3 regions of the Kosakonia sp. N21 genome follow, and region 1 is predicted to be linked to each of the others. Evidence: predicted binding sites of a transcription regulator. Region 1 holds the regulator's gene; each other region holds the start of a gene.

Region 1 (4,722 bases):
CGCGGTGAAGCCGTGCTGGTGTGGTCTGAACTGCACGAGACGGTAAATATTATGCCGCGCGGGCAGTTCCGGGACTAACAGGGTGCAAGGCGGCTGGCTATACTGAAAACAATCGTTGATTCAGGGAGTTGCTATGTCCGCCAAACACCCGGTTATTGCCGTCACCGGTTCCAGCGGTGCGGGAACCACCACCACCAGCCTCGCCTTCCGTAAAATCTTCGCCCAGCTTGGTATGCAGGCCGCCGAGGTGGAAGGCGACAGTTTTCATCGCTATACCCGTCCGGAAATGGATATGGCGATCCGTAAAGCCCGCGATCTTGGGCGGCATATCAGCTACTTTGGCCCGGAAGCGAATGATTTTGGGCTGCTGGAGCAAACCTTTCGCGAATATGGTCAGACCGGCAAAGGTCAGGCGCGAAAATATCTCCATACCTACGATGAAGCCGTGCCGTGGAATCAGGTGCCGGGTACGTTTACCCCCTGGCAACCGTTGCCTGAACCCACAGATGTACTGTTTTACGAAGGGCTGCACGGCGGTGTTGTGACGCCGCAGCATGATGTGTCGCGCTATGTGGATTTGCTGGTCGGTGTGGTGCCGATTGTTAACCTGGAGTGGATCCAAAAGCTGGTGCGCGATACCAGCGAACGCGGGCATTCCCGTGAAGCGGTAATGGATTCCGTCGTGCGCTCAATGGAAGACTATATCAACTTCATCACCCCGCAATTTTCCCGCACCCATATTAACTTCCAGCGCGTCCCGACCGTCGATACCTCAAACCCGTTTGCGGCAAAAGGCATTCCCTCGCTGGATGAGAGTTTTGTGGTGATCCATTTCCGTAATCTGGAAGGGATTGATTACCCGTGGCTACTGGCCATGTTGCAGGGTTCGTTTATTTCCCATATGGACACGCTGGTAGTGCCGGGCGGTAAGATGGGGCTGGCGATGGAGCTGATTATGACGCCGCTGGTGCAACGGCTGATGGAAGGGAAAAAGATCAAATAGCGGTCGGCGTATAATGCCCGGTACGCCTGACGCTACCGGGCATCGTCCATCAGGCTTCGATGACTTCGTAGGAATGGGTGATGTTCACCGCTTTTTCCAGCATCAATGCCACAGAGCAGTACTTCTCCGCCGACAGATCCACAGCACGAGACACCGCCGCGTCTTTCAGATCGCTACCGGTGACGATAAAGTGCAGGTTGATATGCGTAAACAGACGCGGCGCTTCTTCACGACGTTCCGACGTCAGTTTCACTTCGCAGTTCGTCACGTTATGACGCCCTTTTTGCAGGATTGAAACCACGTCGATCGCGCTGCATCCGCCTGCAGCCATCAGCACCATTTCCATCGGGCTTGGCGCTTTGTCGCCTGAGTTGCCGTCCATCAGGATTTGGTGGCCCGATGCGGACTCACCGAGGAACGTTAACCCTTCCACCCATTTCACACGAGCCTGCATTTTAATTTACTCCGGAGTTGCAATTTTCTTTACAGATTACGCGTACATAACAAAAGTCGCAACGGAAGGCGACCTGCGTCATGCTGAAGCGAGACACCAGGAGACATGCGGTAAAAGCTATGCTAAAACAATCTGGATGCTACAGAGATACATTGACATTACGCATGTACGCAAAGGACATCATACATTAGAGACCGCAGATGACGCTGACGGTCCACTTCCAGGGATTTTGGAAGCGAAGACACGAAGTCGAATGATAGCGTGTATAGATTGCAACCCCAGAAGCAGGGTGCACATCCTGTGTCTGGAGACAGCTTATAACAGAGGATAATCGCGCATGGTGCTTGGCAAACCGCAAACAGACCCGACTCTCGAATGGTTCTTGTCTCATTGCCACATTCATAAGTACCCGTCGAAGAGCACGCTGATTCACCAGGGTGAAAAAGCAGAAACGCTGTATTACATCGTTAAAGGCTCAGTGGCAGTGCTGATCAAGGATGAGGAAGGGAAAGAGATGATCCTCTCCTACCTGAATCAGGGAGATTTTATCGGTGAACTGGGGCTGTTCGAAGAAGGTCAGGAGCGCAGTGCATGGGTACGCGCTAAGACCGCATGTGAAGTGGCCGAAATCTCCTACAAAAAATTCCGTCAGTTGATCCAGGTTAACCCGGACATTCTGATGCGTCTCTCCTCGCAAATGGCGCGCCGCCTGCAGGTAACGTCGGAGAAAGTTGGTAACCTCGCATTCCTGGACGTAACAGGCCGTATCGCACAAACGCTGTTGAACCTGGCGAAACAGCCGGATGCCATGACCCACCCGGACGGCATGCAAATTAAAATTACCCGTCAGGAAATTGGTCAGATCGTCGGTTGTTCCCGTGAAACAGTGGGCCGTATTCTGAAAATGCTGGAAGATCAGAACCTGATCTCCGCCCACGGTAAAACCATCGTGGTTTACGGAACACGTTAATCCGCAAAACGGCGCGTTGGTCATCCGGCGCGCCGTTTTTGTTTCCCCATGTGGCGCAGGCTGATTTATCACCCCGAAATCAACTATGCACTGCGACAAACGCTGGTGTTATGTTTGCCCGTGGCCATCGGGTTAATCGTCGGCCATCTCCAACAAGGCCTGCTGTTTTCTCTGGTTCCTGCCTGTTGCAACATTGCCGGTCTTGATACCCCGCATAAGCGCTTCTTTAAACGTTTGATTATTGGCGGCTCGTTGTTCGCCGGATGCAGTCTTGCCGTGCAGCTTCTGCTGGCCGAAGCGCTGCCTCTGCCGCTGATTTTTACCGTCCTCACCTTACTGCTCGGCGTGACTGCCGAGATCAGTGCACTGCACGGGCGCTTGCTGCCTGCGTCGTTGATAGCCGCGATCTTCACGCTGAGCCTTGCGGGCAGTATGCCAGTGTGGGAGCCGCTGCTGATTTATGCGCTGGGTACGCTCTGGTACGGCGCGTTTAACTGGTTCTGGTTCTGGATGTGGCGGGAACAACCGCTGCGCGAATCGCTCAGCCTGCTCTACCGGCAACTGGCTGATTATTGCGAAGCCAAATACAGCCTGCTGACGCAGCATGCCGATCCGGAAAAAGCCTTGCCACCGCTGCTTGCGCGCCAACAAAAAGCGGTGGATATGATCAGTACCTGCTATCAGCAACTGCATATGCTGGCGGCCAATCAACACAATGACTACAAACGCCTGCTGCGCGTCTTCCAGGTTGCGCTGGATTTACAGGAACATATTTCTGTCAGCCTGCACCAGCCGGAAGAGGTGCAAAAACTGGTGGAACAGACCCATGCTGAACAGGTGATCCGCTGGAATGCGCAAACCGTCGCCGCCCGCCTGCGCGTCCTGGCGGATGACATCCTCTATCACCGCTATCCGACACGTTTCACAATGGACAAGCAAATTGGCGCGCTGGAAAAAATCGCCCGCCAGCACCCGGAAAACCCGGTCGGACAGTTTTGCGCCTGGCACTTTAGCCGTATCGCCCGCGTGCTGCGAACCCAGCGTCCACTCTATCTGCGCGATTTGATGGCCGAAAAACAGCGCCGTCTGCCGCTTATTCCGGCGCTCAGAAGCTATTTATCATTGAAATCCGCGGCGTTGCGTAATGCCGCGCGTATCAGCGTGATGCTCAGTATCGCCAGCCTGATGGGCAGTGCGCTGCATTTGCCGAAGCCGTACTGGATCATGATGACCATCATGTTTGTGACGCAAAACGGCTATGGCGCAACACGGGTGCGTATTGTGCACCGGGCGGCCGGCACGCTCGCCGGGCTGATGATTGCCGGGATTGCCCTGCACTTTCACGTACCGCTTGGTTTTACGCTGGCGGCAATGCTGCTGATCACCCTGATAAGCTATCTGATTATCCGTAAGAACTACGGCTGGGCGATGGTCGGCTTTACCATTACCGCCGTGTATACCCTGCAACTGCTGACGCTCAACGGCGAGGAGTTTATCGTCGCCAGACTGATCGATACCCTGCTCGGCTGCCTGATTGCCTTCGGCGGCATGGTCTGGCTATGGCCGCAATGGCAAAGCGGCCTGTTGCGGCAGAACGCCCACGACGCGCTGGAAACCGATCAGGAGGCTATTCGCCTGATCCTCAGCGATAGTCCGCAGCCTACCCCGCTGGCCTGGCAACGGATGCGCGTCAACCAGGCGCACAATGCGCTGTTCAACTCACTGAATCAGGCCATGCTGGAGCCGGGGTTCAATACCCGCTATCTGGAGGACATGAAGCTTTGGGTGACGCACAGCCAGTTTATCGTTGAGCATATCAACGCCATGACCACCCTCGCGCGCGAACACACCATGCTGACGCCGGATCTGGCGCAACGCTATCTGCAATCCTGTGAAATTGCACTGCAACGCTGCCAGCAGCGACTGGAGTATGACGGGCCGGGCGAGTCGGGGGATGTGAATATTCTGGAGGCGCCGGAGACATTGACCCACGGGCCGATGAGCACTCTGGAGCAACATCTACAGCGGGTGCTCGGGCATCTGAACACCATGCACACCATTTCGTCGGTGGCATGGCGTCAGCGCCCGCATCATGGCATCTGGCTGGCCCGCAGACTGCGGGGTTAGCCGTTGATCACTTTTGCCACTGCAGCGGCAAAGCGATTCATCCCTTCGTTAATGTCTTGCACGTCTATCACCAGCGAGGGCGCAAAGCGCATCACATCCGGGCCGGCATTCAGCACCATTACGCCCGCATCGGCCGCCGCGTAGAGGAAATCACGGGCGCGGCCTTTA
Region 2 (4,722 bases), on a different contig from region 1:
CTGCGCCAGCTCAATCGCCTGATGCAGTTCGCCAATGCGTACCTTGTCTTCATCGGTGCTACGGAGCGCAGCGTAATAGGCGGCAATGCCTTCCAGCGCGTGGCGAGTTTCAAGCAGGTCAAACTGGGATTCGGGATGATCGGTCAGGAGCTCGACCAGCGGGTCGCTAAAGCTCTGCCACAGACTGCTCTGGACAAAGGTTCCACCACCCTGGCGACGAAGAAGCAAACCTTTCGCTTCGAGACGCTGGATGGCCTCACGCAATGAAGGACGAGAAACGTCGAACTGTTTAGCCAGCTCGCGCTCTGGAGGCAGTTTTTCACCGGGACGCAATGTCCCTTCAAGAATCAAAAACTCCAGCTGTTGCTCAATCACATCGGAGAGTTTTGGTTGGCGGATTTTGCTGTAGGCCATTGTTCCTTGTCTCTACCATTCGCCCAGAGTCAATTGGTCTTACCAATTTCATGTTCGTGACGCTAAAGTAACAAAGTATTCACCTTATGTCCATACAGGTTTTGATTGAAATCAGGAAACCATGCACATTTTAACAATGTTACAGAAATGACGTTTCAAAGATGTAACCTTGCACAAATGACCCGTTTACCACGAAAGAGGCAGTTTTAACTTTCCTGAAACGATAATTAAGGCATATGAACCGATTCAGTTAATTAATAAATGAATGTGTATTCACATTAATCGCATAAATAACCAATTTTACTTAAGAGGGGTTATGAGTGGGTTACTGACAAATGGTTTCTTTTTCACCAGGTCGTCATCTGACCTTCATAAAGCAGATGCATTCCCCTGCGCTTACCACTATTCTGAGCCATACGAAAGGGATGGACGAAAATTCGCTTCAACATTTCGTAAACTAAAAACTACAAAAAATGGAATTTATCGCTTACACGCAAACGACAGCGTATACATAACAACCACACACGAGGTTTCATAATGGAAGGTCAACAGCACGGCGATCAGCTAAAGCGCGGCCTTAAGAACCGCCATATTCAGCTTATCGCGCTGGGTGGTGCTATCGGGACTGGCCTGTTTCTGGGTAGCGCGTCAGTCATTCAGTCCGCGGGTCCGGGTATTATTCTGGGCTACGCCATTGCCGGTTTTATTGCATTTCTGATCATGCGTCAGCTCGGTGAAATGGTCGTGGAAGAGCCGGTTGCCGGTTCGTTCAGCCATTTTGCCTACAAATATTGGGGAAGCTTTGCCGGTTTTGCTTCCGGCTGGAACTACTGGGTGCTCTATGTGCTGGTGGCCATGGCGGAACTGACCGCCGTGGGTAAGTACATCCAGTTCTGGTGGCCAGAGATCCCAACGTGGGCTTCTGCTGCCGCCTTCTTCGTCATCATCAACGCCATTAACCTGACCAACGTAAAAGTGTTTGGGGAAATGGAGTTCTGGTTCGCCATCATTAAAGTCTTCGCCGTGGTCGCCATGATCGTTTTCGGCGGCTGGCTGCTGTTTAGCGGCAGCGCTGGCCCGCAGGCCACCGTGCGTAACCTGTGGGAACAGGGCGGATTCCTGCCGCACGGTTTTTCCGGGCTGGTGATGATGATGGCGATCATTATGTTCTCTTTTGGCGGTCTGGAGCTGGTGGGGATTACCGCCGCGGAAGCCGACAACCCGGAACAGAGCATTCCGAAGGCCACCAACCAGGTTATCTACCGCATCCTGATCTTCTATGTGGGCTCGCTGGCGGTACTGCTCTCTCTGTTGCCGTGGACGCGCGTAACGGCGGATACCAGTCCGTTTGTGCTGATCTTCCACGAACTGGGCGACACGTTTGTAGCCAATGCGTTGAACATTGTGGTGCTGACCGCCGCACTGTCTGTCTATAACAGCTGCGTTTACTGCAACAGCCGTATGCTGTTCGGTCTGGCGCAACAGGGTAACGCGCCAAAAGCGCTGCTCTCAGTCGACAAACGCGGCGTGCCGGTGAACACCATTCTGGTCTCTGCGATCGTGACGGCACTGTGCGTGCTGATCAACTACCTGGCGCCTGAGTCCGCATTCGGTCTGTTGATGGCGCTGGTAGTGTCTGCACTGGTGATCAACTGGGCGATGATCAGCCTCGCGCACATGCGTTTCCGCCGCGCGAAACAGCTGCAAGGCGTGATGCCGCGCTTCCCGGCGCTGTTCTACCCGTTAGGCAACTGGATCTGCCTGCTGTTTATGGCTGCGGTGCTGGTGATCATGCTGATGACCCCGGGTATGGCTATCTCGGTATGGCTGATCCCGGTATGGATTGTGGTCCTTGCCGTCGGTTACATGCTCAAACAGAAAAACGCCAAAGCCGTAAAAGCTCATTAATCCTTATCCGTTTACCCCTTTCCCGCCCGGGAGAGGGGTATTATCACTGTGTTACCTTCCTCACACTTTCTTTTACATAGCCATTTTGTCCATCACTGCGGCCTGATCCTGCTACGCAAAGTCAAATTTGCAGGCAAATAATTCTTCCACATCGCAATGGGAGAACCGGCAATGGACAACAATAAACTGTCTGTTAAAGAGAAGATTGGCTATGGCATGGGCGATGCCGGATGTAACATCATTTTTGGCGCCATCATGTTGTTTGTTAACTACTTCTATACCGATATCTTCGGCCTCGCCCCTGCGCTGGTCGGGGTATTACTGCTGTCGATTCGTGTAATTGATGCGGTGACTGACCCGTTAATGGGTGCCCTCGCCGACCGTACGCAAAGTAAATATGGGCGTTTTCGCCCGTGGCTGCTGTGGATAGCTCTGCCGTATGCCGTTTTCAGCGTATTAATGTTCACCACCCCTGACTGGACCTATCACAGTAAGGTGATCTACGCGTTTATTACCTACTTCCTGCTGTCGCTGACCTATACCGCTATCAACATTCCCTACTGCTCCCTGGGCGGTGTGATCACCAACGATCCGAAAGAGCGCGTTGCCTGCCAGTCGTACCGTTTTGTGATGGTCGGCATCGCCACCCTGCTGCTCTCTTTGACGCTGCTGCCAATGGCCGAATGGTTCGGCGGCGCAGACAAAGCCAAAGGCTACCAGATGGCGATGACCGTGCTGGCATTCATTGGTATGTGCATGTTTCTGTTCTGCTTTGCCACCGTGCGTGAACGTATTCACCCGGCAGTTCCCACCAATGACGACCTGAAGAAAGACTTCAAAGATGTGTGGAAAAATGACCAGTGGGTGCGCATTTTGCTGTTGACGCTGTGCAACGTCTGCCCCGGTTTTATCCGTATGGCGGCAACCATGTACTACGTCACCTGGGTGATGGGAGAAAGCACCCATTTCGCGACCTTATTTATCAGCCTTGGCGTGGTGGGCATGATGTTCGGCAGTATGCTGGCGAAAGTGCTGACTGACCGCTGGTGCAAACTGAAAGTCTTCTTCTGGACCAATATCGCACTGGCTATTTTCTCCTGCGCGTTCTACTTCTTTGACCCGCACGCCACGACGCTAATTGTGGTGCTCTACTTCCTGCTGAATATCCTGCACCAGATCCCCTCGCCGCTGCACTGGTCGCTAATGGCCGATGTGGACGATTACGGCGAGTGGAAAACCGGTAAACGCATTACCGGCATCAGCTTCTCCGGTAACCTGTTCTTCCTGAAAGTCGGGCTGGCGATAGCAGGTGCAATGGTAGGCTTCCTGCTCTCGTGGTATGGCTACGACGCGGGCGCCAAACAGCAAAGCGACACGGCAATTAACGGCATTATGCTGCTGTTTACCGTGATCCCTGGCGTCGGTTACCTGATCACCGCGGGCGTCGTACGTTTACTGAAAGTCGACCGCGACATGATGAGACGGATTCAGGACGATCTGGAAAAACGCCGTATTAACTATCATGAACTGACCGAACGTCAGCATGTGCCGTCAGGCGACAACGTAAGGAAAGCATAATGAACAGCTGGCCGAACCCGTTTATTGAACAACGCGCCGACCCTTATATTCTGCGCCATGGCACGGTTTACTACTTTGTCGCCTCGGTGCCGGAGTATGACCGGCTGGAAATCCGCCGCGCCAGTACGCTGGAAGGACTACGCCAGGCCGCCGGTGTGGTGGTATGGCGTAAACCGCAAACCGGGCCAATGAGTGAGCTTATCTGGGCGCCGGAGCTGCATCATATTGACAGGAAATGGTATCTCTATTTTGCCGCCACCTGGACGAAAGCGCTGGATGCGCTGAACATGTTCCGCCATCGCATGTTCGTCCTGGAGTGTACCGACGCCGATCCACTAACCGGTCAGTGGGTAGAAAAAGGCCAGGTGAAAACACCGTTTGATACCTTCGCGCTGGACGCCACAACCTTTGTCCACCAGGGAAAACGCTGGTATCTGTGGGCGCAAAAAGCACCGGATATTGCGGGTAACTCCAACCTTTATCTGGCGGAAATGGAAAACCCGTGGACACTCAAAGGCGAACCGGTGCTGTTAAGTAAGCCGGAGTTCGACTGGGAGTGCAGGGGTTTTCTGGTGAACGAAGGCCCGGCGGTGCTGTTCCACGGCGACAAGCTGTTTATCAGCTACTCCGCCAGCGCCACCGATGAAAATTATTGTATGGGGTTGTTATGGATTGATATCGCTGCCAATCCGCAGGATCCGGCCAACTGGCATAAAGCGCCACAGCCGGTATTCAAAACCAGCTATGAAAACCATCAGTATGGCCCCGGGCACAACAGCTTTACGCAAACACCGGAAGGGGAAGACGTGCTGGTGTACCACG
Region 3 (4,722 bases), on a different contig from region 1:
GCCGTAGTTTTTATAAGGTTATAACTTTTGGTTATGTTATTGAAACTGTGAAGCTGCTCACCTCCATAACGCGCTGATTGCCAGCTCTCGCCGTTACGCGGCAAACGCCTCAAGGTTAATCCTCTGACCGATTTTTACACTCATCGGGTCGGCTGCTCGTATCCCGGCGATAAAAACAAAGAGGATTGAAAATGAGTAACGCGATTACGATGGGTATTTTATGGCATTTGATAGGTGCAGCCAGTGCAGCCTGTTTCTATGCCCCGTTTAAAAAGGTGAAACATTGGTCCTGGGAAACCATGTGGTCAGTCGGCGGCATCGTCTCCTGGCTGATCCTTCCCTGGACAATCAGCGCGCTGTTATTGCCGGATTTTTGGGCCTATTTCAGCTCGTTTAATGCCTCCACGCTGCTGCCGGTGTTCCTGTTCGGCGCAATGTGGGGGATCGGTAACATCAACTATGGCCTGACCATGCGCTACCTGGGCATGTCGATGGGCATTGGTATCGCCATTGGCATAACGCTGATTGTCGGTACGCTGATGACGCCGATCATCAACGGTAACTTCTCTGTGCTGATTGGCACCGAAGGCGGTCGTATGACGCTGCTGGGCGTGCTGGTTGCCCTTATCGGCGTGGCTATCGTCATCCGTGCAGGCCAGTTGAAAGAGCGCAAAATGGGTATCAAGGCCGAAGAGTTCAGCCTGAAAAAAGGGCTGGCGCTGGCCATCATGTGCGGCGTCTTCTCTGCCGGGATGTCCTTTGCCATGAATGCCGCCAAACCGATGCACGAAGCCGCAGCGGCACTGGGTATCGATCCGCTCTATACGGCGTTGCCAAGCTATGTGGTGATCATGGGCGGCGGCGCGCTGGTCAACCTCGGCTTCTGCTTTATTCGTCTGGCAAAAGTGAAGAACTTGTCGGTAAAAGCCGACTTCTCGCTGGCAAAACCACTGCTTATCAGCAACATCCTGCTCTCTGCGCTGGGCGGTCTGATGTGGTATCTGCAGTTCTTCTTCTACGCCTGGGGTCACGCGCGTATTCCGGCGCAGTATGACTACATCAGTTGGATGCTGCACATGAGCTTCTACGTGTTGTGCGGCGGTATTGTTGGACTGGTGCTGAAAGAGTGGAACAATGCGGGCAGACGCCCCGTGAGCGTGTTGAGCCTGGGCTGCGTGGTGATCATTGTCGCGGCCAATATCGTTGGCCTCGGCATGGCTAACTGATCAGGCGGCAACCCGACTACGATGACGCCATTGACCTGGCGTCATCCCCACTTCCCGGCTAAACACCACCGAAAAGTAGTTACTGTCTTCAAACCCGCACTGCATCGCAATCTCACTGATCATCTGCTCGGAATGCTGCAACAGATACTGCGCATGGCAAATGCGTAACTGGCGCAAATAGTGATTGATGGTCATCCCGGTCTGACTGCGGAATTGCTGGCGCAGCGCCCGCTCGCTGCACTGCTCCTGCTCACAGAACTGCTCCAGCACAAAGCTGCGATTCAGGCTGCCGGACAGCGCGGTAATCAGCTTATCCAGCAGCGCTTCGCTGTGGGTGGCGGCAAGATTATCGGTGGCGAAACGGTGGCGTTTTAGCGTCAACACCAGCTGTGCAAACAGCGTTTCCGCCATGAGATTGTCGAGGGGATCGGGCCTGGCGCTCTCGTGCTCAAGTTGCGTAATGACCTGTCGCGCCTGCGCCATACCGGTGCTACCGATGCGCCAGTGTGGCGTCCACGGCGAGCCATTAAGCCCGGGAATATGCGCTGCCCAGTCGAGGTTCAACGTCAGCCGGTCCGGGCAGTAAATAATGTTTTGTAGCACCAGGTCGTTGACCGACGCGTAGGAGTGGCAATCTTCCGCGCGGATATAGAACAGGTCACCACGGGTAATGCGATAAGGGCGATCGTTAAGCACATGCAGGCCGTTGCCGCGCCATACCATCACCAGTTCATAAAACTCATGGGTATGTTCGGCAAAGACATTTTGCGGATAGCGATCCGCTACCGCCACCGCCTGTCCGGTGCGGGGGAAGAAGTCCGCTTTACGAAGAATTAACTGACCTGCCACAACGTCACCTCTGCCGTGAACAACCTGTGATTATTAGCGGAACTACGGCAAAAAATCGGTGATAGCCTTCTCGTTACTGAAGCAGCGTATCGCGCCCCTGGCGGATATCCCGCGGTGACCAGTCGAACTCGCGACGAAACAGTGTCGAAAAATGGTTGCTGTCGCCAAAGCCGCAGCGGAAGGCGATATCCGTCACGCTGTCGTCGCTATGGCGCAGCATATGCCGCGCTTTGATAAGCCGTAAACGGTTGAGATAACGCTGCGGGGTCAGGCCGGTCGACTGCTTAAGCTGGCGGTGTAGCGTGCGCAGAGAGAGCGTAAATTGCTCTGCCAGCGACTCCCAGCAAATATCCTCCGCAAAGTGATCTTCCAGCCACAGCATCAACTGATTAAGCCGGGCATCATTGTTCGCGACGCCCTCTTGCAGGCTGCTTTTACGCAGTAACACCAGCAGTTGCATAAACAGGATCTCGCGGTTAGCGATACCGTGCGTATCCATCTCCATATCCATCTCTTCCATCTGGCTGATGATGGCGCGCACCTGGGTCAGAGTGTGCTGATTCACCCGCCAGTGCGAGGGATAGTGCCCGTCCTGCTCCTGCGGCAACAGCAGATTTAACCCGGATAAAAACTGGAATGCATCCGGCGAACGGTACAGAACATTGGTCAGACAAAGGTTGTCAGTATGTTCATACAAGTGCCGGTCATGGTCGCGGACAAAACAGACCGTCCCACCGCTGATGGTGTAGGGCTGACCGTTAAAAACGTGGATCCCTGTGCCATGCTCAACAATCACAATTTCATGAAAATCATGGTGATGCTCAGGAAATGCCGCCTGGGGTAATCGCGGTTCAATGGCGACAGGTGATTTACCTGACGGGAAAAAATCCACGCTATGAAGTACGGTCATACTCGCCCCCAACCCAACAATGAGAAAAGTTCTCAAAATAGTAATTAAGGGTTCGCAACCTCACCTTAAATTTTCGACAGCATTTCGCGCATAGCCTGCCGTTTTTTCAAGAAACGGCCGGAAAGATCGGGAAATGTGGCAAGGGTCACAATGGCCCAAAACCCCACCAGAACTGGAAACTGTGAACTCTCTCACGTTCACCTTTGCTTTCTTGCCAGCGCGAAATCGCCGCTGTCCGTAACAAGAAGGTACGACGCATCGCCCTTTTTTAGACTGTCTGCAATGACTCTAAGAAGGACCCGATCATGACTTTTCGCCATTGTGTTGCAGTTGATTTAGGCGCCTCCAGCGGACGTGTAATGCTGGCGCGTTACGATCGCCAACAACGCACACTCACTCTTCGCGAAATCCACCGTTTCGTTAACTGTCTGCAAAAAACAGAGGGTTTCGATTGCTGGGATATCGACAGCCTGGAAGCGGAGATCCGCCAGGGGCTGCACAAAGTGTGTGAAGCAGGCATTCAACCTGACAGCATCGGCATCGATACCTGGGGCGTGGATTATGTGCTGATCAACAGCAAAGGCGAGCGCGTGGGCTTACCCATCGCTTACCGCGACGACCGTACCGACGGCGTGATGCAACGTGCGATGCAGGCACCGGGCAAAACCGACATTTATCTGCGCAGCGGCATTCAGTTTTTACCCTTTAACACCCTGTATCAACTGCGTGCACTGGCGGAGCAGCAGCCAGAACTGCTGGAGCAAGCCGCCCATGCGCTGCTGATCCCGGATTATTTCAGTTACCGGCTGACCGGCAATCTGAACTGGGAGTACACCAACGCCACCACCACGCAACTGGTCAATATCAACACCGATAACTGGGATAGCACGCTGCTGGACTGGGCTGGCGTTCCGGCTCACTGGTTCGGCACGCCCACCCATCCGGGCAATGTGATAGGTCAGTGGATCTGCCCGCAGAACAACGCCATCCCGGTGGTTGCCGTCGCCAGCCATGACACCGCCAGCGCCGTCATTGCTGCACCGCTGGCGGATAAAGATGCCGCGTATTTGTCGTCCGGCACCTGGTCGCTGATGGGTTTTGAAAGCAAAACCCCCTACACCAGCAATCACGCGCTGGCGGCCAATATTACCAACGAAGGCGGTGCAGAAGGCCGCTACCGTGTGCTGAAAAACATTATGGGGCTGTGGCTGCTGCAACGCGTACTGAAGGAACAGGCGATCGCCGACCTGCCCGCGCTGATTGCCCAAACGGAACAGCTCCCCGCCTGCCAGTTCATCATCAACCCCAACGATGATCGCTTTATCAACCCGGACAACATGAGCGCCGAAATCCAGGCTGCTTGCCGGGAAGCAGGCCAGCAGGCACCGCAAAACGCGGCTGAGCTGGCGCGCTGTATCTTCGACAGCCTTGCGCTGCTGTATGCCGATGTGCTGGGCGAGCTGGCAAGCCTGCGCGGCAAACCCTTTACCCGTCTGCATGTGGTGGGCGGCGGTTGCCAGAACCAGTTGCTGAACCAGCTCTGTGCAGATGCCTGTGGTTTGCCCGTGGTGGCTGGCCCGGTAGAAGCCTCCACGCTCGGCAATATTGGCGTGCAACTGATGACGCTGGATGAACTCAGCAACGTTGATGATTTTCGCCAGGTGGTGGTGGCTAACCACTCCCTGATCACATTTACCCCTAATCCTGACAATGAAATCGCCCGCTACGTCGCGCGCT

The links. The regulator CRP, encoded in region 1, controls carbon source genes, mostly activating them, when cyclic AMP is high. The targets are predictions, from matches to a motif close to ATGTGANNNNNNTCACAT.
Region 2: a site for CRP is predicted at 2,371-2,388, ahead of ACQ3G7_RS09850 (glycoside-pentoside-hexuronide (GPH):cation symporter). Genes of this name have one in related genera too.
Region 3: a site for CRP is predicted at 3,119-3,136, ahead of rhaS (HTH-type transcriptional activator RhaS). Genes of this name have one in related genera too.

Annotation. Positions count from the first base shown of each region.
Region 1 is NZ_JBOBHR010000008.1:221,357-226,078, reverse strand. It holds gene ACQ3G7_RS19370 (YheU family protein) at 1-78, shown strand, start outside; gene ACQ3G7_RS19365 (phosphoribulokinase) at 134-1,003, shown strand; gene ACQ3G7_RS19360 (OsmC family protein) at 1,053-1,457, opposite strand; gene crp (cAMP-activated global transcriptional regulator CRP) at 1,795-2,427, shown strand; gene ACQ3G7_RS19350 (YccS/YhfK family putative transporter) at 2,476-4,554, shown strand; gene argD (bifunctional acetylornithine/succinyldiaminopimelate transaminase) at 4,551-4,722, opposite strand, start outside.
Region 2 is NZ_JBOBHR010000003.1:568,045-572,766, reverse strand. It holds gene pdhR (pyruvate dehydrogenase complex transcriptional repressor PdhR) at 1-414, opposite strand, end outside; gene aroP (aromatic amino acid transporter AroP) at 952-2,322, shown strand; gene ACQ3G7_RS09850 (glycoside-pentoside-hexuronide (GPH):cation symporter) at 2,494-3,900, shown strand; gene ACQ3G7_RS09845 (glycoside hydrolase family 43 protein) at 3,900-4,722, shown strand, end outside.
Region 3 is NZ_JBOBHR010000012.1:81,970-86,691, forward strand. It holds gene rhaT (L-rhamnose/proton symporter RhaT) at 192-1,226, shown strand; gene rhaR (HTH-type transcriptional activator RhaR) at 1,227-2,075, opposite strand; gene rhaS (HTH-type transcriptional activator RhaS) at 2,149-2,985, opposite strand; gene rhaB (rhamnulokinase) at 3,291-4,722, shown strand, end outside.